3 regions of the Allobosea sp. GW823-FHT02B03 genome follow, and region 1 is predicted to be linked to each of the others. Evidence: predicted binding sites of a transcription regulator. Region 1 holds the regulator's gene; each other region holds the start of a gene.
The links. Region 1 encodes PhoB, which activates phosphate uptake and scavenging genes when phosphate is short. Its sites were predicted from a motif close to TGTCATNNANCTGTCAT; they were not measured.
Positions count from the first base shown of each region.

Region 2: a site for PhoB is predicted at 4,568-4,584, ahead of AC1REK_RS19940 (RNA degradosome polyphosphate kinase). Genes of this name have one in related genera too.
Region 3: a site for PhoB is predicted at 2,451-2,467, ahead of AC1REK_RS04465 (alpha-D-ribose 1-methylphosphonate 5-triphosphate diphosphatase). Genes of this name have one in related genera too.

Region 1 covers NZ_JBXAJY010000006.1:435,925-443,326, forward strand. The annotation lists gene argF (ornithine carbamoyltransferase) at 1-631, opposite strand, end outside; gene AC1REK_RS22230 (aspartate aminotransferase family protein) at 634-1,854, opposite strand; gene AC1REK_RS22235 (GcrA family cell cycle regulator) at 2,395-2,943, shown strand; gene AC1REK_RS22240 (NUDIX hydrolase) at 3,015-3,446, shown strand; gene AC1REK_RS22245 (YnfA family protein) at 3,443-3,763, shown strand; gene phoB (phosphate regulon transcriptional regulator PhoB) at 3,768-4,466, opposite strand; gene phoU (phosphate signaling complex protein PhoU) at 4,496-5,218, opposite strand; gene pstB (phosphate ABC transporter ATP-binding protein PstB) at 5,260-6,066, opposite strand; gene pstA (phosphate ABC transporter permease PstA) at 6,091-6,996, opposite strand; gene pstC (phosphate ABC transporter permease subunit PstC) at 7,010-7,402, opposite strand, start outside.
Region 2 covers NZ_JBXAJY010000005.1:598,267-605,668, reverse strand. The annotation lists gene AC1REK_RS19950 (multicopper oxidase family protein) at 1-719, shown strand, start outside; gene ppx (exopolyphosphatase) at 742-2,223, opposite strand; gene AC1REK_RS19940 (RNA degradosome polyphosphate kinase) at 2,240-4,456, opposite strand; gene AC1REK_RS19935 (acyl-CoA desaturase) at 4,780-6,018, shown strand; gene AC1REK_RS19930 (P-loop NTPase family protein) at 6,021-6,731, opposite strand; gene AC1REK_RS19925 (AI-2E family transporter) at 6,706-7,402, opposite strand, start outside.
Region 3 covers NZ_JBXAJY010000001.1:958,398-965,799, reverse strand. The annotation lists gene AC1REK_RS04470 (DUF1254 domain-containing protein) at 1-799, opposite strand, end outside; gene AC1REK_RS04465 (alpha-D-ribose 1-methylphosphonate 5-triphosphate diphosphatase) at 1,237-2,379, opposite strand; gene AC1REK_RS04460 (PhnD/SsuA/transferrin family substrate-binding protein) at 2,558-3,427, shown strand; gene AC1REK_RS04455 (phosphonate ABC transporter ATP-binding protein) at 3,427-4,254, shown strand; gene phnE (phosphonate ABC transporter, permease protein PhnE) at 4,251-5,057, shown strand; gene AC1REK_RS04445 (HupE/UreJ family protein) at 5,076-5,642, opposite strand; gene ureG (urease accessory protein UreG) at 5,683-6,315, opposite strand; gene AC1REK_RS04435 (urease accessory protein UreF) at 6,312-6,989, opposite strand; gene AC1REK_RS04430 (urease accessory protein UreE) at 6,993-7,402, opposite strand, start outside.

The sequences.
Region 1 (7,402 bases):
TCGTCAGGGAGAGCTTGGCGCCCTGCTTGCGGGCCCAGTCTATCAGCGCCGGCGGCGGCGCCAGCTCTTCCGGCGTCGCGATGGCGAGCTCGAAATCGAGCCGGCCGGCGGCATGCACCCAGGAGGTCAGGACGTTGTTGGTGTCGCCGGTCCAGGCGATGCGCTTGCCCTTGATCGGCCCCTTGCGCTCCTCGAAGGTCATGACGTCGGCCATGACCTGGCAGGGATGCTGGCGCTTGGTCAGGCCGTTGATCACCGGAACGGTGGCGTATTTCGCCATCTCGACCACGGAATCATGGTCGAGCATGCGGATCATGATGGCGTCGACATAGCGCGACAGCACGCGGGCGGTGTCGGCAATGGTCTCGCGTTCGCCGAGCTCGATCTCCTGACCGGTCACCATCATCGGAGAACCGCCGAGCTCACGGATGCCGACATCGAAGGAGACGCGGGTGCGCAGCGAGGGCTGCTCGAAGATCATCGCGATGACCTTGCCCTCGAGCAGGCGGTCGCCGGCAGCGGCGGGGGTACGCCGGCGGGTCTTGATCTCCTCGCCCGCCTTGAGAATGGCCCGGAGTTCCCCGGCGGAAAAATCCGAGAGATCGAGAAAGTGACGCACTGGAGTCCCCATGCTCATTCCGCCGCCGGCCGGGCCAGCGTCGCCTCGACGGCGCTGGCCGCCTTGTCGAGCCGGGCGAGCGCCTCGGAGACCTCCGCGTCGCCGATAATCAGCGGCGGCAGCAGGCGCACGACATTGTCGCCGGCGGCGACGACGAGCAGACCGGCGGCGCGCGCCTCGGCGACGAAATCAGTGTTCGGGGTGCGCAGCTTCAGGCCGAGCATCAGGCCCTGGCCGCGAATCTCCTCGATCACGTCGGGATGCTTGTCCTTGAGCTCGGCCAGCGACTGCTTCAGCCGCAGGCTGACCTGGGCGACACGCTCGATGAAGCCGGGCTCGAGGATGACGTCGAGCACGGCATTGCCGACCGCCATGGCCAGCGGATTGCCGCCGAAGGTCGTGCCATGCGTGCCGAGAACCATGCCGGCCGCGGCCGCCTCGGTGGCGAGGCAGGCGCCCATCGGGAAGCCCCCGCCAATGCCCTTGGCGATCGCCATGATGTCGGGCGCGACGCCGTTATGCTCATAGGCGAAGAATTTTCCGGTGCGGCCGACGCCGGTCTGGATCTCGTCGAAGATCAGGAGCAGGCCGTGCTCGTCGCAGAGCTCGCGCAGCAGCTTGAGGAAGCGCATCGGCACCGAGCGCAGGCCGCCCTCGCCCTGGATCGGCTCGATCATCAGCGCCGCCGTCTCGGGCGTGATCGCAGCCCGCAGCGCCTTCTCGTCATCGAAGGGCACCTGGTCGAAGCCGTCGACCTTGGGGCCGAAGCCGTCAATGTACTTCTGCTGGCCGCCGGCGGCGATGGTCGCCAGCGTGCGGCCATGGAAGGCGCCTTCGAAGGTGACGATGCGGTAGCGCTCGGGATGGCCCTGCGCGGCGTGATATTTCCGCGCCATCTTGATCGCGCACTCGTTCGCCTCGGCGCCCGAATTGGTGAAGAAGACGCGCTCGGCGAAGGTCGCCTCGCAGAGCCGGCGGGCGAGCTTCTCGCCATCCGGCATGCTGTACAGGTTGGAGGTGTGCCAGATGCGCTGGGCCTGCTCGGTCAGCGCCTTAACCAGATGCGGATGGGCGTGGCCGAGCGCATTGACGGCGATGCCGGCGCCGAAATCGAGATAGCGCTGGCCGTCGGCGGTGATCGCCCAGGCGCCTTCGCCGCGCTCGAAGGCGACGGGTGCGCGCGCATAGGTCGGCAGCAGAACGGAGGAATTGGCGGAAACGGAAGCGGAGCTCATGGAGCGAGGTCCTCGCGACGGAACGTAACGGAAAGCGCTGGGCGCCGGGGTGTGAAGCGGTAGTTCGGGGCGCGGCGGCAATCTGCCAGCACGATGCGACCCCGCGGCGACGTTATCGTCGCAGGCCTTTCCCGTTTTCTCGTCGCGCCGTCAGCCGCATCGCTCGAAAGTCCGGATCGCTCAAAACATAAGCGCCGCCCCAAGGGCGGCCGCATTGAGAAGACTATGCAAAAGCGGTCCGGCACTGTCAATTCCGGCCCGGCCCCGCAGCGTTGCCAAATAGACTCACCCGGCTGCGGGATCGAAGGTTTGTCTGGGGAAAAGCCGATTTCCGATTCGGCGACTCTTGTGGGCGAGTCAAGCCATCTTGTATGGTCCCCTTTGTCAGATACGACATCTCGTGCGGCGTCTCCAGTATCGTCAGTTCCGAGCGTAGCGGTTTCCGTTCTCCGACGGACGCTGCCGATATCGGATTCCGCCATGATCTTTCCCTATGCCTCGCCCGCTATCGGCAAGGCATGACGAAGACAGGTGAAATCGATGAGCGAAGCTGGAGCCTGGACCGACGAACGCGTCGAACTGCTCAAGAAGCTCTGGAATGACGGCCTGAGCGCCAGCCAGATCGCCGGCGAACTCGGCAACGTCACCCGCAATGCTGTCATCGGCAAGGTCCACCGTCTCGGCCTTTCGGGCCGCGCCAAGAATCCCGGCTCGGCCGCGCCGCGCCCGCGCAAACCCGCGACCCGTCCGCCGGCGCATCCGATGGCCAGCCCGGCTGCGGGCGGTGGCGGCATGACCCGCGGCAACACCGCGCTCGCCCCGCAATTCGTCCCGGAGATCGAGGCGGAGCCGGAAGCCGAGCACGTCCCGGCTCCCGCCGAGGAGGTGGTGATCCCGTTCTCCGAGCGCGTCACCATCATGGACCTGCGCGAATACATGTGCCGCTGGCCGATGGGCGACCCGACCTCGCCTGAGTTCCGCTTCTGCGGCGGCCGCTCGCTGACCGGCATGCCCTATTGCGGCTATCACGCCCGCATCGCCTACCAGCCGGCAACGGATCGGCGCCGCGACCGCAAGGTGCGCGCCTGATCCGGCAGGAGCCGATCGAGCCATCAAAGCCGGCCTTCGGGCCGGCTTTTCTATTGGTGGGAGAGACGCCGATGCGCGCCGACGAAACCGCGGGCCCTGTCGAATATGCCTGCGCCCTGCCGATCCGGGGCGGACGCGTCCTGCTCGGGCTGAGGGCATCGCATCGCCGGAACCGGCCATCCTGCTGGGACACGATCGGCGGGCATGTCGAGCCCGGCGAAACGGCCGATCAGGCCCTGATCCGCGAATTGCAGGAGGAGATCGGCATCACGCCGACCACATTCGCGCACTTCACCACGATCGAGACGACGGAGAGCGACGGCGTCTCGCCGGCCCTGTGGCATCTGTTCAGCGTCACAGGCTGGGATGGCGGCGATCCAACTATCGCCAATGACGAGCATAGCGAGATCCGCTGGTTCGCCTTCGCCGATGCCAGCGCTCTGTCGCCGCTGGCCTCGGAAGCCTACCGCCCGGTCTTTGCCCGGCTGGCCGAAGCGCCATGACCGGTTTCGCGATCTATCTGGGGGCCGCGCTGGCCGAAATCGCCGGCTGCTTCACCTTCTGGGCCTGGCTCAAGCTCGGCAAATCGGCCTGGTGGCTGCTGCCGGGGCTCCTCGCCCTGGCGCTCTTCGCCTGGCTCCTGACGCTGATCGACAGCGCCGCCGCCGGGCGCGCCTTTGCCGCCTATGGCGGGGTCTACATCGTCGCGTCGCTGGGCTGGATGTGGCTGGTCGAGAAGGTCCCGCCGGATCGCTTCGATCTGGCTGGGGCGGTGCTGTGTCTCGCGGGCGCGGCGGTGATCGTCGCCGCGCCGCGCTGAAGCCTCAGCCGCGGGCGAAGGTCTCGTCGAAGGCGTAGCCGGCGCCGCGCACGGTGCGCAGCGGATCCTTGGCGTCGTCGGGGGTGATCGCCTTGCGCAGGCGCCCGACATGAACGTCGACGGTGCGCTCATCGATATAGACGTCGCGCCCCCAGACGGCGTCGAGCAGCTGGGCCCGCGAATAGACCCGGCCTGGGGCCTGCATCAGGAATTCGAGCAGGCGGAACTCGGTCGGGCCGAGATGCAGCTCGGCGCCGCCGCGGCGCACCCGCCGTGTCGTCCGGTCGAGCTCGAGATCGCCGGCCGTCAGCATGCCGACGACATGGCCGGGCTTGACCCGGCGCAGCAGCGCCTGGATGCGGGCGATCAGCTCCGGCAGCGAGAACGGCTTGACGACATAATCGTCGGCGCCGGTGGCGAGGCCGCGCACCCGCTCGGTCTCCTCGCCGCGCGCCGTCAGCATGATGATCGGCACGCGCTCGGTGTCGCGCCGGGCGCGCAGCCGCCTGCAGAGCTCGATGCCGGAAAGGCCGGGCAGCATCCAGTCGAGCAGGACGAGATCGGGCGTATGATCGCGCAGATGCAGCTCGGCATCGTCGCCGCGCGCGACGCTGTCGACCTCGAAGCCCTCGGCCTCGAGATTGTAGCGGAGCAGCAGGGTCAGCGGCTCCTCGTCCTCGACGATCAGGATGCGTGCAGGCATGTCCGGCCTCCGCTCAGGCGCCCGTCCGCTCAGCCATTGGCTGCGGGCAGGTCGACCAGGATGTTGGTGGTGTCGAGCTTGGGACGGCTCTCTTCCACCGACTGGCCGGTGATCAGGTAGTGGATCGTCTCGGCGATATTGGTGGTGTGGTCGCCGATGCGCTCGACGTTCTTGGCGCAGAACAGGAGATGCGTGCAGAAGGTGATGTTGCGCGGATCTTCCATCATATAGGTCAGGAGCTCGCGGAAGAGCGAGGTGTAGAGCGCGTCGATCTCGTCGTCGCGGCGCCAGACCTCCATCGCCTTCTGCTCGTTGCTGGCGGCATAGGCGTCGAGCACATCCTTGAGCTGAGCCTGCACCAGGCGGCTCATATGCTCGAGCCCGACCACGGCGCGGTGCGGCGGCGAGAACTGGCCGGAGATCGCGACCGCACGCTTGGCGATGTTCTTCGCGAGATCGCCGACGCGCTCGATGTCGGCAGCGATGCGGATCGCCGAGATCAGCTCGCGCAGATCGTTGGCGAGCGGCTGGCGGCGGGCGATGGTCAGCACCGCTTTTTCCTCGACATCGCGCTGGAGGTTGTCGAGCCGCTGGTCGGCGGTGATGACCTTCTGCGCCAGCGCGGTGTCGCGGCGCACCAGCGCCACGGTGGAATCGCCGAGCATGCGCTCGGACATGCCGCCCATCTCGGCCAGGCTGCGGCGCAGCCCTTCGAGGTCGGCATCATAGGAACGGACGATATGATCGGACATCGGGGCGGATCCTGTGGCGGGAGCGAGCGGACTTGCGGGCGTCAGCCGAAGCGGCCGGTGACGTAGTCCTGCGTCTGCTTCTTGTTGGGGTTCATGAAGATGGTGTTGGTCGCGTCGAACTCGACGACCTCGCCGAGATACATGAAGGCGGTGTACTGCGAGACGCGCGCCGCCTGCTGCATGTTGTGGGTGACGATGACGATGGTGAAGTCGCTCTTCAGCTGCTCCAGCAGGTCCTCGATCTTGCCGGTCGAGATCGGATCGAGCGCCGAGGTCGGTTCGTCGAACAGGATGACCTCGGGCTTCTGGGCGATGGTGCGGGCGATGCAGAGGCGCTGCTGTTGGCCGCCGGAGAGGCCCATGCCGGAGCTCTTCAGCTTGTCCTTGACCTCGTCCCAGAGAGCGGAGCGGCGCAGCGCACCCTCGACGCGGTCGTCGAGCTCCGACTTCGGCGGCTTCTCGTAGAGACGGATGCCGAAGGCGACATTGTCGTAGATCGACATCGGGAACGGCGTCGGCTTCTGGAAGACCATGCCGATGCGCGAGCGCAGCTCGTTGACGTCGACATCGTTGGAGATGACGTTGCGGCCGTCGAGCAGCACCTCGCCGGTGGCGCGCTGCTCCGGATAGAGCGAGTAGATCCGGTTGAAGATGCGCAGCAGGGTCGACTTGCCGCAGCCGGAGGGGCCGATCAGCGCGGTGACATGGCGGTCACGGAAGCTGAGATTGACGTTCTTCAGCGCCTTGTGCTCGCCATAGTAGAAATCGAGGTTCTTCACCGCGATCCGGATCGGCGCCTGGGCGTCGAGGACCTGCGGGCTGAGTTCCAGGGTCGAGAGCATCGACATGTTCCTTCCGATCGGGCGTGGTGCTCACTTGCCGCCGCGCACGATGCGCCGGGCGATAAGCGAGAGCAAAAGGATCGAGACGGTGATGATCAGCGAACCGGCCCAGGCGAGCTGCTGCCAGTTCTCGTAAGGGGCCGAGGCGAACTGATAGATCGTCACGGGCAGGTTGGAGACGCCGCCGACCAGCGTCGGCGAGAACCAGAAATTGTTGTTCAGCGCGGTGAAGAGCAGCGGCGCGGTCTCGCCGGCAATGCGCGCCAGCGCCAGCAGGATGCCGGTGACCATGCCGGACTTCGCCGCCCGCCAGGTGATCGCGGTGATCACCACCGAAGGCGGGGCGCCGAGGGCCGAGCCAGCCTCGCGCAGCGGCGCCGGGACGAGGCGCAGCATATCCTCGGTGGTGCGCACGATGACCGGGATCGCGATGATGCCGAGCGCGACGCCACCAGCCCAGCCGGAATAGCCGCGGAAGGGCTCGACCAGGATGACGTAGACGAACAGGCCGATCAGGATCGAGGGCGCCGAGAGCAGGATGTCGTTGATGAAGCGGATCAGGTTGGCGAGCTTCGAGCCGCGGCCGTATTCGGCGAGATAGGTGCCGGCGAGCACGCCGATCGGCGTCGCCAGCGCGATGCCGAGGAAGGTCAGCACGGCAGAGCCCACGATGGCGTTGGCGAGGCCGCCGCCCTCGGAGCCGGGGCCGGGCGTGATCTGCGTGAAGGTGCCGGCCGAGAGGCCGCCAATGCCCTTCACCACCAGCATGCCGAGGATCCAGAACAGCACGGTGATGGCGACGAGGGTGAACGCCGTGGCGATGATCTTCATCAGCCGGTCGGCATTGCGGCGCGCCGGGCGCACGCGGCCCCACGGGACTTCAGGGGTCATCACCATCGCAGGCGCGGCGGAGGCGGAAGGAGGCGTCGAGTTCATGGCTTGCGCTTCCTCAGAACGACTTGACGCGCGCGACCAGGATGCGCGCGATGACGAGGACGACGAAGGTGACGAAGAACAGGATGCAGCCGAGCGCGATCAGCGCGTGGAGCTGCAGGCCGAGCGCCTCGTTGAACTCGTTGGCGATGCGCGAGGCGATGGTCGAGCCGGGGTCCATCACCGAGGCCGAGAGCCGGTTGGCGTTGCCGACGACGAAGGTCACGGCCATGGTCTCGCCGAGCGCGCGGCCGAGGCCGAGCATGATCGCGCCGATGATCGAGACGCCGGCCTGCGGCACCAGCACGTGGCGGACGACCTCCCAGGTCGTCGCGCCGATGCCGTAGGCGCTCTCGCGCAGCACCGAGGGGATCTGCTCGAGCATGTCGCGGGTGATCGAGGCGATGAA
Region 2 (7,402 bases), on a different contig from region 1:
ATGCCCGGATCATGCGCCTGCGCTTCGACGGGCTGAAAGCCTTCGTCGTCGCGGTCGACGGCCAGCCGACCGAAACCTTCGAGCCGGTGCGGGCCCAACTGCCCTTCGCGCCCGGCACGCGCTACGACGTGATCTTCGACATGCCGGAGGAGATCGGCGCGAGCGCCAGCGTCACGGCGCTGATCGGCCCCGGCATGCCCTTGGTGCGCTTCGTCAGCGAGGCCGCCAAGCCCGGGACAAAACGCGTCGCCGCCAGCCCGATCTCGGCCCTGGCGCCCAATCCGACGCTGCCGGCCGAGGTCAGGCTGCAGAACGCCAGCCGGGCCGAAATCCTCGTCGAGGGCGGCGCCAAGGTCGGTGCGGACAACAAGCTCAATCTCGACGGCGTCGACCAGGCGCGGCCATGGCGCCTCAACGGCGGAACGGGCGCTGCGCAGAGCAAGCCGCTGCTCAGCGTCCGGCGGGGCTCGCCGGTGGTGATCGGTATCACCAACAAGACCGACTTCCTGCAGCCTTTCCATGTCCACGGCCACAGCTTCCGGCTGCTGCACCCGCTCGACGATGGCTGGGAGCCCTATTTCCTCGACACGGTGCAGATTCCCGAGGGCAAGCGCCTGCACATCGCCTTCATCGCCGACAATCCCGGCCGCTGGCTGATTTCATCGACGGTGCTGGAGCGCTTCGACCTCGGCCTCTGGACCTGGTTCGAAGTGCTCTGAGCGCAGACCGGGCGCTCGCGCCTCAGCGAATCTCGACCTCGCGGCCGAGCAGGCGCGCGAGCTGCTTCAGCCGCCCGGTGACGCGCTGGCTGGCCAGCGAGCGGAATTCCGGCGGCAGGCTCAGGATCAGGCGTCGGTCATCGCAGACCAGCGTCGTCTGCGACAGGATCCCTGGCATGCCTGCCGACATCAGATAGGCGACGCGGAAGATCGCTGCGACCACATGCGCTCGCTCGAGCACGCGCGGTGTCAGCAGGCGGCGAAGGCCTTCCGCAGCCGGAGCCGCGCCCTTCAGCCCGGCATAGCGGTAGAAGGCGGTCAGCGACAGGAAGGCACGGCCGGCATGGTCGACGCCGCTGAACGGCGCGTGGGCGATGACGTTGAGGGTCTGCTCGCCGCGATAGTCGGGATGGGCCCGCCAGCCAATGTCGGAGAGCAGGCACGCAGCGATCTGCAGGCGCTTCAAGGCCGGTTCATCGTTCGGATAGGCACTGTCGAGCAATCGCTCGGCCCAGGGGACCAGATCCGCGGCATGGCGTGGATCGCGGGCGCGCAGCTGGTTGTAGTCCTGGGCACCGCGGAGCAAGGCGTCGGCATCCCGCTCCGCCGGAGCGAGCTGCTCATGCATGAGCCCTTCGCGGACACCGTGCGCCGAGATCACGACCTGGCGCGGGCGGCCGCGCTTTATCAGCTGGTCGAGCACGAGCGCGCCATAGGCGAGCAGCGGCCGGCGGGCCGAGGAGATCGCCTCGATCGATTCGAGCATGGCGGCGTCGGCGCGCTCGACGAGACGGACGAACTCGCTCGCCTCGCGGGCCGGCACGGTGTAGCCGTGCATGACGTTGAGCGGATAACCGGACTGGCGCTGATGGAGCGTCGCGAGCGCGCGCCAGGTGCCGCCGACGGCGAAGAAATCACGGCCACGCATCGCGGCGAGCTGCGGGTGGTTGTCCAGATCGTCCCGGACGATCTTCTCGGCAGCCTTGATCGAGTTCTTCGCGCGGTCCATCAGCGCGAGGCCGCCGAGCGCCAGGCTGACGCCCTCCCCGACCCTGCTGCCGTCGACCGCCGCGAGTTCGAGCGATCCGCCGCCGAGATCACCGACCACGCCATTGGGCCGATCGAAACCGGAGATGACGCCGAGCGCCGAGAGATAGGCCTCGCGGTCGCCCGAGATCAGCTCGATCGGCTGGCCGACCGCCGCCTCGGCGCGGGCGATGAAATCGGGACCGTTCGAGGCATAGCGCGCCGCTGCCGTGGCGATGACGCGCAATTGCGCGACATGCATCGCCTCGCAGAGGATGCGGAAACGGACGAGCGCCGCCAGCGCCTTCTCGACCGCGTCGGCGGCGAGCATGCCGGTCGAGGCGACCTGACGGCCGAGCCCCGCCATCTCCTTCTCGTTGAAGACCTGCCCCGGTGCCCGGGACAGGTTCTCATAGACGACGAGGCGGACCGAGTTCGAACCGATATCGATGATGGCGACGGTATCACCCAGGCTCAAACGCCCTTGCGCCTGCTCAGGCCTTCTTGCCGGAACGGCGGGAAAGGCTGCGAGGACTTGAACTGGAGAGTGATTTTCCACGACCGGACAGGCTCGGATTCGTCATAAAGTACTTGTGGGCGTTGAACGACTCTTCGGCCGACGGCGGGACAATGCGTCGCGAGCCGCCATCGGGCAAGATGGTCCAGCTCTGTTCGTTGTCGAGAAAATTGGCCAGCATGATCTGCTCGAGCAGCTGCTGGTGCACGGTGGGGTTGAGGATCGGCGTCAGCGCCTCCACACGGCGGTCCAGGTTGCGCGGCATCAGATCGGCCGAGGAAATGTAGAGCTTCGCCTTGGGCGACGGCATGCCGTGCCCGGCGCCGAAGGCATAGACACGGGTATGCTCAAGGAAGCGCCCGACGATCGACTTGACCCGGATATTGTCGGAAAGGCCTGGGACACCGGGTCGCAGGCAGCAGATGCCGCGAACGACGAAATCAATCTGAACGCCGGCCTGGCTGGCGTCATAGAGCGCGTCGATGATCTCGGGGTCGACCAGCGAGTTGCATTTGCCCCAGATCGCGCCCTTGCGGCCGGCCTTCACATGCTCGATCTCCTCGGCGATGTCGTCGAGCAGCCGCTTCTTCAGGTTGACCGGCGAGACCGCCATGCGCTCGAGCTCAGCCGGTTCGGCATAGCCGGTGATGAAGTTGAAGATCCGCGCCACGTCCTGCGCCATCACCGGATCGGCCGTGAAGAAGGAGACGTCGGTGTAGATGCGCGCCGTGATCGGGTGGTAGTTGCCGGTCGCGATATGGCAGTAGGTCACGAGCTGGCCTGCCTCGCGGCGGACCACCATCGAGAGCTTGGCGTGCGTCTTGAGCTCGATGAAGCCGTAGACGACCTGCACGCCGGCGCGCTCGAGGTCCTTGGCCCAGCGGATATTGGCTTCCTCGTCGAAGCGCGCCTTGAGCTCGACCAGCGCCGTCACGGACTTGCCGGCCTCGGCCGCCTCGGCGAGCGCCTGGACGATCGGCGAGTTGGAGGACGTCCGGTAGAGCGTCTGCTTGATCGCCACGACATTGGGGTCGCGCGCCGCCTGCTGCAGGAACTGCACGACGACGTCGAAGCTCTCATAGGGGTGGTGGACGATCAGGTCCTTCTGGCGGATCGCGGCGAAGCAGTCGCCGCCATGCTCGCGAATCCGCTCGGGGAAGCGGGCATTATAGGGCTTGAACTTCAGGTCCGGCCGGTCGACCCCGACGAGCTGCGAGAGCTCGTTCAGGCCGATCATCCCGTCGACGATCACGATCTCGTCAGGATCGACCCTGAGTTCGCGCACGATCAGCTGGCGCAGGTGGTCCGGCGTGTCGGCATGCAGCTCGAGGCGGATGACGACGCCGCGGCGGCGCTGCTTCAGCATGCTCTCGAAGACGCGGACCAGATCCTCAGCCTCCTCCTCGATGTCGAGGTCGGAGTCGCGAATGATGCGGAAGGAGCCAGTGCCCTTGATCTCATAGCCCGGGAAGAGCTTGCCGATGAACAGCGAGACCAGGTCCTCGAGCATGATGAAGCGCTGCACGCCATCGCGCGCCAGATCAGGCACCTCGATGAAGCGGTCGATCTTGCCGGGGACGCGGATCAGCGCGTCGAGAGCGCGCCCGTCGCTGATGCGCTCCAGAGCCAGCGCCAAGCTGAAGCCGAGATTCGGAATGAACGGGAAAGGGTGGGCGGGGTCGATCGCCAGCGGCGTCAGCACCGGGAAGACATAGTGCAGGAAGCGATCCTCGAGCCAGACACGCTCCTGCGGGCCGATATCGGCAGCCTTCAGGAGGATGATCCGGTTGTCCTGCAGGTCCTGCCTGAGCTCGACCCAGCGCGTCTGCTGGTCGCGGGTCAGGTCGGACACCGCCGCGCCTAATGCGACGAGCTGCTCGGCCGGGCTCAGCCCGTCCTGGCTCGGCGTCACCACGCCGGCCTTGAGCTGCTCCCGCAGTCCGGAGACCCGGACCATGAAGAACTCGTCGAGATTGTTGGCCGAGATCGAGAGGAAGCGCAGCTGCTCCAGCAGCGGATGGTTGCGGTTGGAGGCTTCCTCCATCACCCGGCGGTTGAACTGCAGCCAGGACAGTTCGCGATTCATGAAGCGCTGCGGCGATTGGCGCAGCTCATGGTCCACAGTGAGCACCGTGGCCTCCGGTGCCGGCGTCGCTGCCCTCGAAGCCGCCGCTTCGGCCAGATCCTGGTTCATTCGCCTCGCCTTCGCCGCTGCCGCTCGTGTCACTGCCAATCCTGTAGCTGTCGTCTGTGTCGGTTTGCCGTCGGCCGACCATCGGCCCACTCACCCTCAAGGCATCCTAGCGTAACGCTTCGATGACATTCGAGGTCCAGCGCCATGAGCAATGTTCGCGGCGGGCGTGTTCCAGCCCTTTTCCTATGACGGCCGCGCATGCCGTGCGGCCCGCTGCCGCAATTGTCGCCATGAGGGCTCAGGAACCTTGCGCTCAAACCCGCTCTCCTGTTTGGTCGCATGCGAATCCCGCATGCCGCGCCAGACATTTCCAGAGAACGATCTTGTCAGAACTCTCTTCAGCCCACGACCATGACGACATCGTCTACCCCTCGGCAGTGCCGTTCATCCTGGCGCATCTAGCCTGCTTCGGCGCGCTCTGGAGCGGCGTGACCGCGACCTCGCTCTGGCTCTGCTTCGGGCTTTACTGGCTGCGCATGTTCGCCGTCACGGCCGGCTATCACCGCTACTTCTCGCATCGCTCCTACAAGACCAGCCGCATCGGCCAGTTCGTCCTCGCCTTCCTCGCCCAGTCGACCGCGCAAAAGAGCGTGATCTGGTGGGCCTCGAAGCACCGGCATCATCATCGCTTCGCCGACACCGAGCACGACGTGCACTCGCCGGTGCAGAGCTCGTTCTTCTATTCGCATGTCGGCTGGATCTTCAGCCGCCAGCACCACGAGTTCGACGGCTCGACCGTCACCGACCTCACCCGCTTCCCCGAGCTTCAGCTGCTGCACCGCTTCGAACTCGCGCCGGCGATCCTGCTTGCCCTCGCCTGCTTCGCCATCGATGGCTGGTCGGGTCTGTTCGTCGGCTTCTTCATCTCGACCGTGCTGGTCTACCACGGCACGTTCTGCATCAACTCGCTCGCCCATGTGCATGGCGACAAGCACTACGTCACCGGCGACGAGAGTCGGAACAATTGGTGGCTGGCGATCATCACCATGGGCGAAGGCTGGCACAACAACCACCATGCCTATCAGTACAGCGTGCGCCAGGGTTTCCGCTGGTGGCAGTGGGACCCGACCTATTACCTGATCCTCGGCCTGTCGAAGCTTCGTCTGGTCTGGGATCTGAAGGCGCCGCCACAGGCCGTAATCGACCGCTCGCAGGCCCTGCCCCCGCGCGTCATCGAGCGCTCGGCCGAGCGCCTCGCCGCCTCCGTGCCGGTCGAGCGGATCGTCCAGGGTCTGCGCGATGCCTATGCCAACGCGCCCGGCCTGCCGGAGATGCATCTGCCCGCCCTGCCGACCCTGACCCTGCCTGAGCTGCGCGAGGCGCTCGCCGCGATGCAGAGCCGCGCCGGCGAGCGGCTGCACGCCATCCAGCTCCAGGCCCATGAGGCGATGGCGCAATGGCATATGCCGACGCTGCCGACCCGCGAGGAACTGACGGAGAAGGCGGCGGCCATGTTCGTCAAGACACCGTCGCTCGACGCCATCGCCGCGCGTGCGCACGACATGCTGCTCGAGGCGATCCATGCCCGGCTAGTGGCGACGCCAGCAGCCGCCAAGGCCTGAACCTAGTCGGCGTCGAACAGGCTGGCCGCGACTTCGTTCGCCATGGCGCGGGTGACGCGCCGGCCGCGTTCGAGCGAGAGCCGGTCGATGGCGTCGACGAGGTCGCGGGCCGCTGCGAAGGAGCGCTCCATGCGGAGCGCCAGCGCCTCGATGGTGCTGGTGTCGACGATCAATTGCCGGTCGACGAAGAGCTTGACCAGCAACGCCCGCAGCAGCGCATCATCGGGGGCCGCGATCTCGGCTGCAGGGGCGAGCCGCAGACGCGAGAGCAGGTCCGGCACACCAAGCCCCCATTGATCGGGGGGTGTACGCGCCGTCAGCAGGGCAAAGCCGCCGCGCGCCTTGATGGCGTTGAGCAGATGGAACAGCGCCCGCTCGTCGAGCCGGCCGGCATCGCAATCCTCGATGACCAGCGCCCCGCCGGAGGCGAGATGCGGCACCTTGGCCTCGTCGATCTCGCTGGCCTGCAAGGTCCAGGCATGGGCACGGGCCGCCCAGATCGCGGCAAGATGCGTCTTGCCCGAGCCCTCGGGCCCGACAAGGCGCAGCCAGGCATCCGGCCAGGCGGGCCAGCTCTCGACCAGCCCATAGGCCTGCTCGTTGGAGGGGCCGACGAGAAAATCCTCGACGCCGTGCCGGCTGTCGACCGGCAGGTCGAAGGCGAGCTGGCGCGGCCGGCGCGGCGGCTCAGTTCCCGGCATGACGGTCGACATGCTTGGCTGCGGCCTTGGGGGCAGCGCCATGATAGAGATTGCTGGCGAGATATTGGCGCAGGGCGAAGCGCATCAAGACGCCGATGATCGCCGCCAACGGCACCGCGAGCAGCAGGCCGACGAAGCCGAAGAGCGAGCCGAAGGCGAGCAGCGCGAACATCAGCCAGACCGGGTGGACGCCGATGGAGTCACCGACCAGCTTGGGCTGCAGGATGTTGCCTTCGAAGAACTGACCGGCGGCGAAGACGGCGAGCGTCGCCAGCGGCATCGTCCAGTCCGGCCAGAACTGCACGGTCGCGACACCGACGGAGAGAACGAGGCCGGTCAGCGAGCCGACATAGGGGATGAAGGAGAGGAAGCCGGAGATGATGCCGATCAGGGCGCCGAAGTTCACCCCGAGCAGCGAGAGCCCGACGGCGTAGAACAGCCCGAGCAGCAGGCAGACCAGCGCCTGCCCGCGCAGGAAGCCGGCGATGGCGGTGTCCATCTCGTGCAGCAGACCGCGGATCGTGTCGCGATGATCGCGCGGCAGCCAGCCATCGACGGTCTCGACCATGCGATCCCAGTCGGCGAGCAGATAGAAGGCGATGACCGGCGTCAGCACCAGCAGCGAGAAGACACCGATGATCGCGGTGCCGCCCGACCAGAGCGATTGCAGAAGGCCGCCGACC
Region 3 (7,402 bases), on a different contig from region 1:
TCTTCACCGCGGCCGGGAGCGCCGCGAAATCGAAGCTCTGGCCCGGCACGATGCCGATGCGCTTCATTTGCGCGACGATCGGCTGGTCGGTGAGATGCGGCGGGTGCAGCTTCAGCAGCTCGGCGGCGTAGGCGAAGTACTTGTCCGCCGGCATGCTGTCGGCCTGGGTCTTCGGAGGGGTCTTCATGTCGACGCTCGGATCGATCCTCGCCTCGACCGGTTTCGGCGCCTTGCCCCAATCCGACAGCGCCGTGACCTTGTAGCCGGCCTGGATCTTGTGGACCGCCTCATAGTCCGAGGGGCCGTCCGTCTTCGTCCGCCCGATGACCCAAGTATATGGCGTCGGCGCGCTGATCCGCGACATGTCGGCCGGCACCGTTCCGGTCCAGCCGGGCGGCGTGACGAGGAAATTGCCGGCCTGCGTCCCGGTGGTGCGCCATCCCGGCGACGCGAACACATCCGACCACATGTCCAGCATCGGCAGGAGATAGAAGCGCCCGCCGGTGTCCGGCGCGGAGACGACCTGCGGCTCCTTGGTGAGATCGAGCCAGGCGACGGAATAGAGCGTGTCGAAGTTGACCCGCACCACCAGCTTCATGTCCGCCGACGGAAACGACGGAATATTGACGAACATGTTCATCGGGCCTTTGCCGAACTCCTTCCCGGCCTCGATGTTGGTGGATTGTCTCCGCGTGATGTCCATCGTGACCAGCGGATAGAAGTAGATATAGGCGTCGACGCCGATGGCCTGAGCCTCCGCCTCGGTCAACGCGGTCGGCGCGCCCTGGGCGGACGCCATCTCAGCCGGCGCAGGACACAAAAGGAGACCCAGAACAACCGCAACAACACTTCTGTTCATGCCGCAACTCCCCAATTGCCGTTTCGCTACGCTCGACATACTCGCGAGAATGGCAACAAGTTTAATTTTCGGCACCAATTCTCGCGCAGCACAGCGACCCTAACATGGACAGACACTTCGACAATTGCGATTATCCTGAACGAGCAAAGGACGACATCTACGTCATGACCTTGCGCCATACCGGCCATGGACGCTCTGGACCCGGCCACAACAGGCGATGCGCAGGTTTCTCGCAAGCAAGCCAGCTCAGCGGCGATCGCCGGCCTCCTTCCGCAGGTCGCAGACCTCACGCGATCTTGTAGAGTGGTCCCGCCGGCAAGCACGGTGGCCGACACTGCCCGGCTGATTGCAAGAGCAGCGTCGCCTGAGCCGCGCGGTCAGGCCAGAAGACGCTGATCAGCCAGATGGACCAGCCGCCCGCCGGCGATGGTCGCGACAATGCGGGGCTGCGGTTCGGGCGCGATCAGCACGAGATCGGCCCGCTTGCCGGGCGCGATGACACCGCGGTCTGTGAGGCCGAGCGCCTCGGCCGGCCCCTGCGAGACCAGCTTCCAGGCAGCTTCGAAGCTCGCCGCGCCACGCTCGGCGAGGATGAAGGGCGCGAGCGGCAGCGCGGGATAATAGTAGTCGGAGGCGAGGATGGTGCAGAATCCCTGGCGCACCATCTCCTCGGCGGCCGGGCAGCCGGTATGCGAGCCGCCGCGCACGACATTGGGCGCGCCGAAGACGATCGGCTCGCCATGGGCGGCGGCTTCGCGCGTCGTCTCCTCGTCGATCGGGAATTCGGCCACGTCGACGCCGAGCCCGCGGTACCAGCGGCGCATCTCCGGGGTCATGTCGTCATGCGAGAAGGTCGGCACCCCGGCGCCACGGGCAGCCGCTGCCAGCCGCTCGATCGAGCCGGACACCTCGTCGCGGCGACTATGGACGTTCTCGACCAGCAGCATGAAATCCTCATGCGAGAGGCCGGTGCGCTCGACCATCTTGCCGACCTTGTCCGGCCGGCTGCGTGATTTCAGCGTGCCCTCCATATGGTCGTTGAAGGCGAGAACCCCGACCCGGCCGGCGGCCAGCCAGGCGAGGATCTCCGGCTCGGCATCGAGGTTGTAGGTCTCGTGGCGTAAATGGAAGCGCGTATCGGCGCCTAGCTCGGGTCCCAGGCGCTCGATCGCCTCGACCAGGCGCCGCGCATTCTCGGCCCCGCGCAGGCCCGGTTCCCAGGACCAGGTGACGCCATGGAAGGCGGTGGTGATGCCGCTGGCGAGCAGGGCCCGGTCGGCGTCGCGCAAGGCGAGCTCGATGTCGAAGGAAACGCCCGGGCGCGGCATGATGTGACGCTCGAAGGCATCGCCATGACAGTCGACGAGGCCGGGCAGGACGAGCAGGCCGGTGGCATCGAGGCGCAGGACATTGTCCGGCAGCGGCGCATCGGCAACGGCGATCATGCCGTCGCGCACGGCGAGATCGGCCGTTTCGAAGGCTCCGGCCAGTACCCGGCCGCCTGAGATCTGTAGCGCCACCGCATCCGCTCCTTGTCACCGGCGCCCGGATCACTCGCGCCGCTTCGGGCGAAGGCGCATGCGACCGGCAGATGACAGCGGCATGACGGCACGGGCGTCATCCAGCCGTCGCGCCACCGTCACCCCAGCGTCGCATGGGCTGTTTAGCGCCGCCTTCGAACCCCGAGGGAGGACGCCCATGCTGAAGAAGCTGGCTTATGCATTCATCGCGGCCGCTGCCGCCTTCGTGTCTCCGGCCGCGCAGGCGCAGGAGACGATCCGTTTCGCCGTGACCGATGTCGACGGGCTGGAATCGCTGCAGCGCGAGTTCGGGCCGTTCAAGGCCGCCTTCGAGAAGCTCTCCGGGCTGAAGATGCAGTTCTTCGCGGTCTCCGGCCGCACCGCGGCGGTCGAGGCCATGGCGGCCGACCAGATCGATTTCGTGCTGACCGGCCCGGCCGAATACGTGGTCTTCAAGGCGCGCACCGGCGCGGTGCCCGTCGTCGGCTGGCAGCGTCCCGACTATTTCTCGCAGGTCGCCGTGCTCGCGAACGGCCCAATCAAGACGGTCGCCGATCTCAAGGGCAAGACCATCTCCTTCGGCGAGATCGGCTCGACCTCGCAGCATCTCGGCCCGGCCCAGGCGCTCGCCGATTTCGGCCTGAAGTACAATGTCGACTACAAGCCGATCTTCGTGAAGCGCAATGTCGCCGCCGAAGCGATGAAGCGCGGCGACATCGCCGCCATCGGCCTGAACCTCGGCCACCTCAACAGCATCCGCAAATCCGACCCGAAGACCGGCTTCGCGGTCGTCGCCCGCGGCCGCGACCTGCCGAACGACGTGATGATCGCCAGCCCGAAGGTTAAGCCGGAGGTGCTCGCCAAGGTCCGCAAGACCTTCCTCGACAATGGCCAGGAGCTGATGAAGGCCGTCGTCTCCGAGACCGACGACAACAAGAAGTTCGTCGGCGGCGTCTTCCTGCCGGAGATCAAGGACAGCGACTACGACTATGTCCGCTCGATCTACCAGACCATCGGCATCACCGAGTTCAACAAGTTCATCGAGTGATGCCGCAGAGCGCGCAGACATTGCCGACGGCGGACGCAGCAGCGCCCGTCGTCGCCATCTCCGGCCTCGCCAAGAGTTTTGGCACGCGCCGGATCATCGGCGGGCTCGACCTCGCCATCCCGCAGGGTGAGGCCCTGGCGCTGATCGGCGCCAACGGCACCGGCAAGTCGACCCTGCTGCGCATGATCGTGCGGCTCGCCGAGGCGGATGCCGGCACGATCTCGGTGCTGGGCGAGACGGTCGGCAGCCTGCGCGGCGCGGCGCTGAAGCGCTTCCGGGCCCGGGTCGGCGTCGTCTTCCAGAAGCACAACCTGGTTTCGCGGCTGAGCGCGCTGAGCAATGTCGTGCATGGCGTGCAGTCGCGCCGCTCCGGCCCGCGTACCTGGACGCAGGCCCTGGCCCCGGCCGAGATCCGCGACGAGGCGATGGCCTGCCTCGCCGCCGTAGGCCTCGCCGACAAGGCGATGCAGCGCGCGGATTCGCTTTCCGGCGGCCAGTCGCAGCGCGTCGCGATCGCCCGCATGCTGATGCAGCGGCCGCAGATCGTGCTCGCCGACGAGCCCGATGCCAGCCTCGATCCGCGCGCCGGGCGCGAGGTGATGGAGTTGCTGTTCCGGCTGACCCGGGACAAGGGGCTCACCCTCGTCTTCGTCTCGCACCACATGGCGCACGCGCTGCGCTTCGCCGATCGCATCGTAGGCCTCGGCAATGGCGGGATCGCGCTGGACCGGCGCGCCCTGCACTGCAACGAGGCGGAGCTCGCCGCCTTCTTCGAGGAGCCGGCCGAAGCGGAGCCGGCGGCGCAACCTGTTCCGGTGTTCGCATGAGCCTGCAATCCACTCCGCACGGCCTCCATGCCGGCGACCGCTTCGCGCGGCCGAGCGCCGCCGCCTTCATGGGCTGGTTCCTGGCGCTGGCACTGCTGGTCTGGTCGTTCAGCGGCTCCGAGCTCTCGGCCGAGAAGCTCGTGCGCGGCCTGCCCTATATGGGCAACATCCTCTCGCGGATGTTCCCGCCCGACCTCGCCCGGCTCGACAGCATCCTCGCCTCGCTGGCGACGACCTTTCAGATGGCGGTCTCGGGCTGCGTGCTCGGATTGATCCTGAGCTTTCCGCTCGCCGTGCTCGCGGCGGAAGGCCTGTCGCCGCACCCCATCATCCGTGTACTGACGCGCGGGCTGATCGCCCTGTTCCGCACCGTGCCGGACCTGATCTGGGCGCTGTTCTTCGTGATCGCGGTGGGCCTCGGCCCAGCTGCCGGCGTGCTGGCGCTGATGGTCGACACGATCGGCTATGCCGGGCGCTTCTTCGCCGAGGCGATGGAAGAGACCGACAAGGGCCCGCGCGAGGCGCTCTCGACCATCGGCGCGAACCGGACCGGACTGATCTTCTCGGCGGTGGTGCCGAACGCGATGCCGTCCTTCATCGCGACCTCGCTGTTCTGCGTCGAGAAGGCGACGCGTGCCTCGGTCGTGCTCGGGCTGGTCGGCGCCGGCGGCATCGGCGTCGAGCTCAAGGTCGCCTTCGACCTGTTCGACTACGACACGGCGCTGACCATCATCCTCGCGATCTTCGCGCTGGTCGTCGCGGTCGAGCAGATCGGTGGCTATCTCCGGCGCCGGATCATCTGAGGGACTGGCTGCCGGCCTTCAGCCGGCCAGAATGGCGACGCCGGCAAGGACCAGCCCGCCGCCCGCGACACGCGCCAGGACAGGAGCATGCTGCGCGAGTCGGACTGCGAGGACGAGGCCGGCGCCGTGCAGCGCGGCCGTGGCGATGATGAAGCCGACGGCATAGGCGAAGCCGCTGGCGTTCTCAGGCAGCTCCGCCCCATGTGCGAAGCCGTGGAAGATCGCGAAGATGCCGCAGGCGAGCGCGCCCGCCGCCAGCGGCGGCGAGGCCTTGAGCGCGATGGCGAGCCCGAGGATGACGATCGAGACCGCGATGCCGATTTCGGCGCCGGGCAGTTCGCCGCCGGCCATGGCCCAGGCGCCGGCCAGCGCCATCGTCGCCACGAAGGCGACGGGATAGGCGATGCGCGCTTTGCCGCCGACGAGCCCGGCCCAGAGGCCGACCGCGACCATGGCCAGGACGTGATCGAGCCCGGTCAGCGGGTGCAGCAGCCCCTGCGCCAGCCCCTCGACGGAGCCGACGCCGGTATGAGCCAGCGCCGGGGCCGCAACACCCGTCAGCAGAAGCGTCAATGCCACGGCCATGCCTCTCGCCATCGTCCTGCGTGCCATCGTCTCAAATCCCTCAGCCTCGCGCCGTGGCCTTGAGCCCTCCGGCGGTCTCGATGAAATCGACCACCTGCTCGACGCCGTCCCCCGCCCGCGTATTGGTGAAGGCGAAAGGCCGCTTGCCGCGCATGGTCCGCGAATCGCGATCCATCACTGCAAGATCCGCGCCGACATGCGGGGCGAGGTCGGTCTTGTTGATGACGAGAAGGTCGGAGCGGGTGATGCCCGGTCCGCCCTTGCGCGGGATCTTCTCGCCGGCGGCGACGTCGATGACATAGATCGTCAGGTCGGCGAGCTCGGGCGAGAAGGTGGCGGCGAGGTTGTCGCCGCCGGATTCGATGAGGATCAGGTCGAGCGCAGGGAATTTTCCGCGCATCTCGGCGACCGCGGCGAGGTTGATCGAGCAGTCCTCGCGGATCGCGGTATGCGGGCAGCCGCCGGTCTCGACGCCCATGATCCGCTCCTCGGGCAGCGCCCCGGAGACGGTGAGGATGCGCGCATCCTCCTTGGTGTAGATATCGTTGGTGATGGCGGCGATCTCGTAGCGGTCGCGCATGCGCTTGCAGAGAGCCTCCATCAGCGCCGTCTTGCCGGAGCCGACCGGGCCGCCGATGCCGACCCGCAAAGGGCCATGGGGGGAAGCGCTCATGAGCGGAACAGCCTCGAATACTGGGTTTCGTGACGCAGGGATGCGAGGTCCGAGCGGAAGGCGCAGTTGCCGAGCGCGTCCAGCGCGGCGGCCTCCGCCCTCGCCGCGGCGCTACGCAAGAGCGGAGCCAGTCCGGCTGTGACGCGCTGCCCGTCGGTCTGGCCGACAATCCCGAGCCGGACGGCGGCCGAGACCAGGTTGGCGACGAAGGCGAGCGAGAAGGCCTCGAGCGAAGGCAGCAGCGGCAGGCCATGGCCGCTGGCCGCAACGGCGACCGCGACTGGATAGGCGACATCGCCCGGCCAGGCGGCCTTCAGCGCATCGACCGAGGCACAGGGCCAGGAGGCGGCAATAGCGGCGATGAAGGCATTGCCCTGGGTCACCGTCTCCAGCCGCCGCTCGGTCGAATTGGCGAGTGCGAGCGCGAGCTCGGCCACCTCGCCCAGCCCCTTGCCATCGCCATCGCCGCTGGCGCGCCAGGCGGCGGCGAAGAGGATGAGGTCATTGCGCAGCGAGCCATGCTCGACCAGGGCGCCGAGCCAGTCCTCAAGCCCCTGCGCCTCCGTGAGGTCCCCGACCTCGAACGCCCATTCCAGGCCATGCGAATAGGCGAAGCCGCCGACCGGGAAGGACGGCGACAGCCAGATCATCAGGGGCAGCTGAACCCCGGTCATGGCTCAGTGGTCGTGCTTGTGGCCCTTATGGCCGTGCTCGGCACCATGGTGATGGCCATGGTCATGCTTGTGGCCGTGGTCGTCATGATGGTGGTCGTGGCCGCAACCGCAGGAGGCGTCGTGGGCGTGCTCGTGCTTGTGCTCGTGCTCGCGATGGCTGTGGGCATGGGCATGGGCCTCGCCATGGCCGGCATGGGAATGGCCGTGATCATGATCGTGATGGTGATGATCGTGATGATGGTCGTGGCCGCAACCGCAGTCGGAGCCATGGGCATGCTCATGCCCGTGCGAATGGCCGTGCTCGTGGTCGTGGTGCTCGTGCCCATGATGGTGATGGCCATGGTCATGGCCACAATTGGCATGGTCGTGATCGTAGGCGCCGCGCTCGGGCTGGAACGGCCGCTCGACATCGC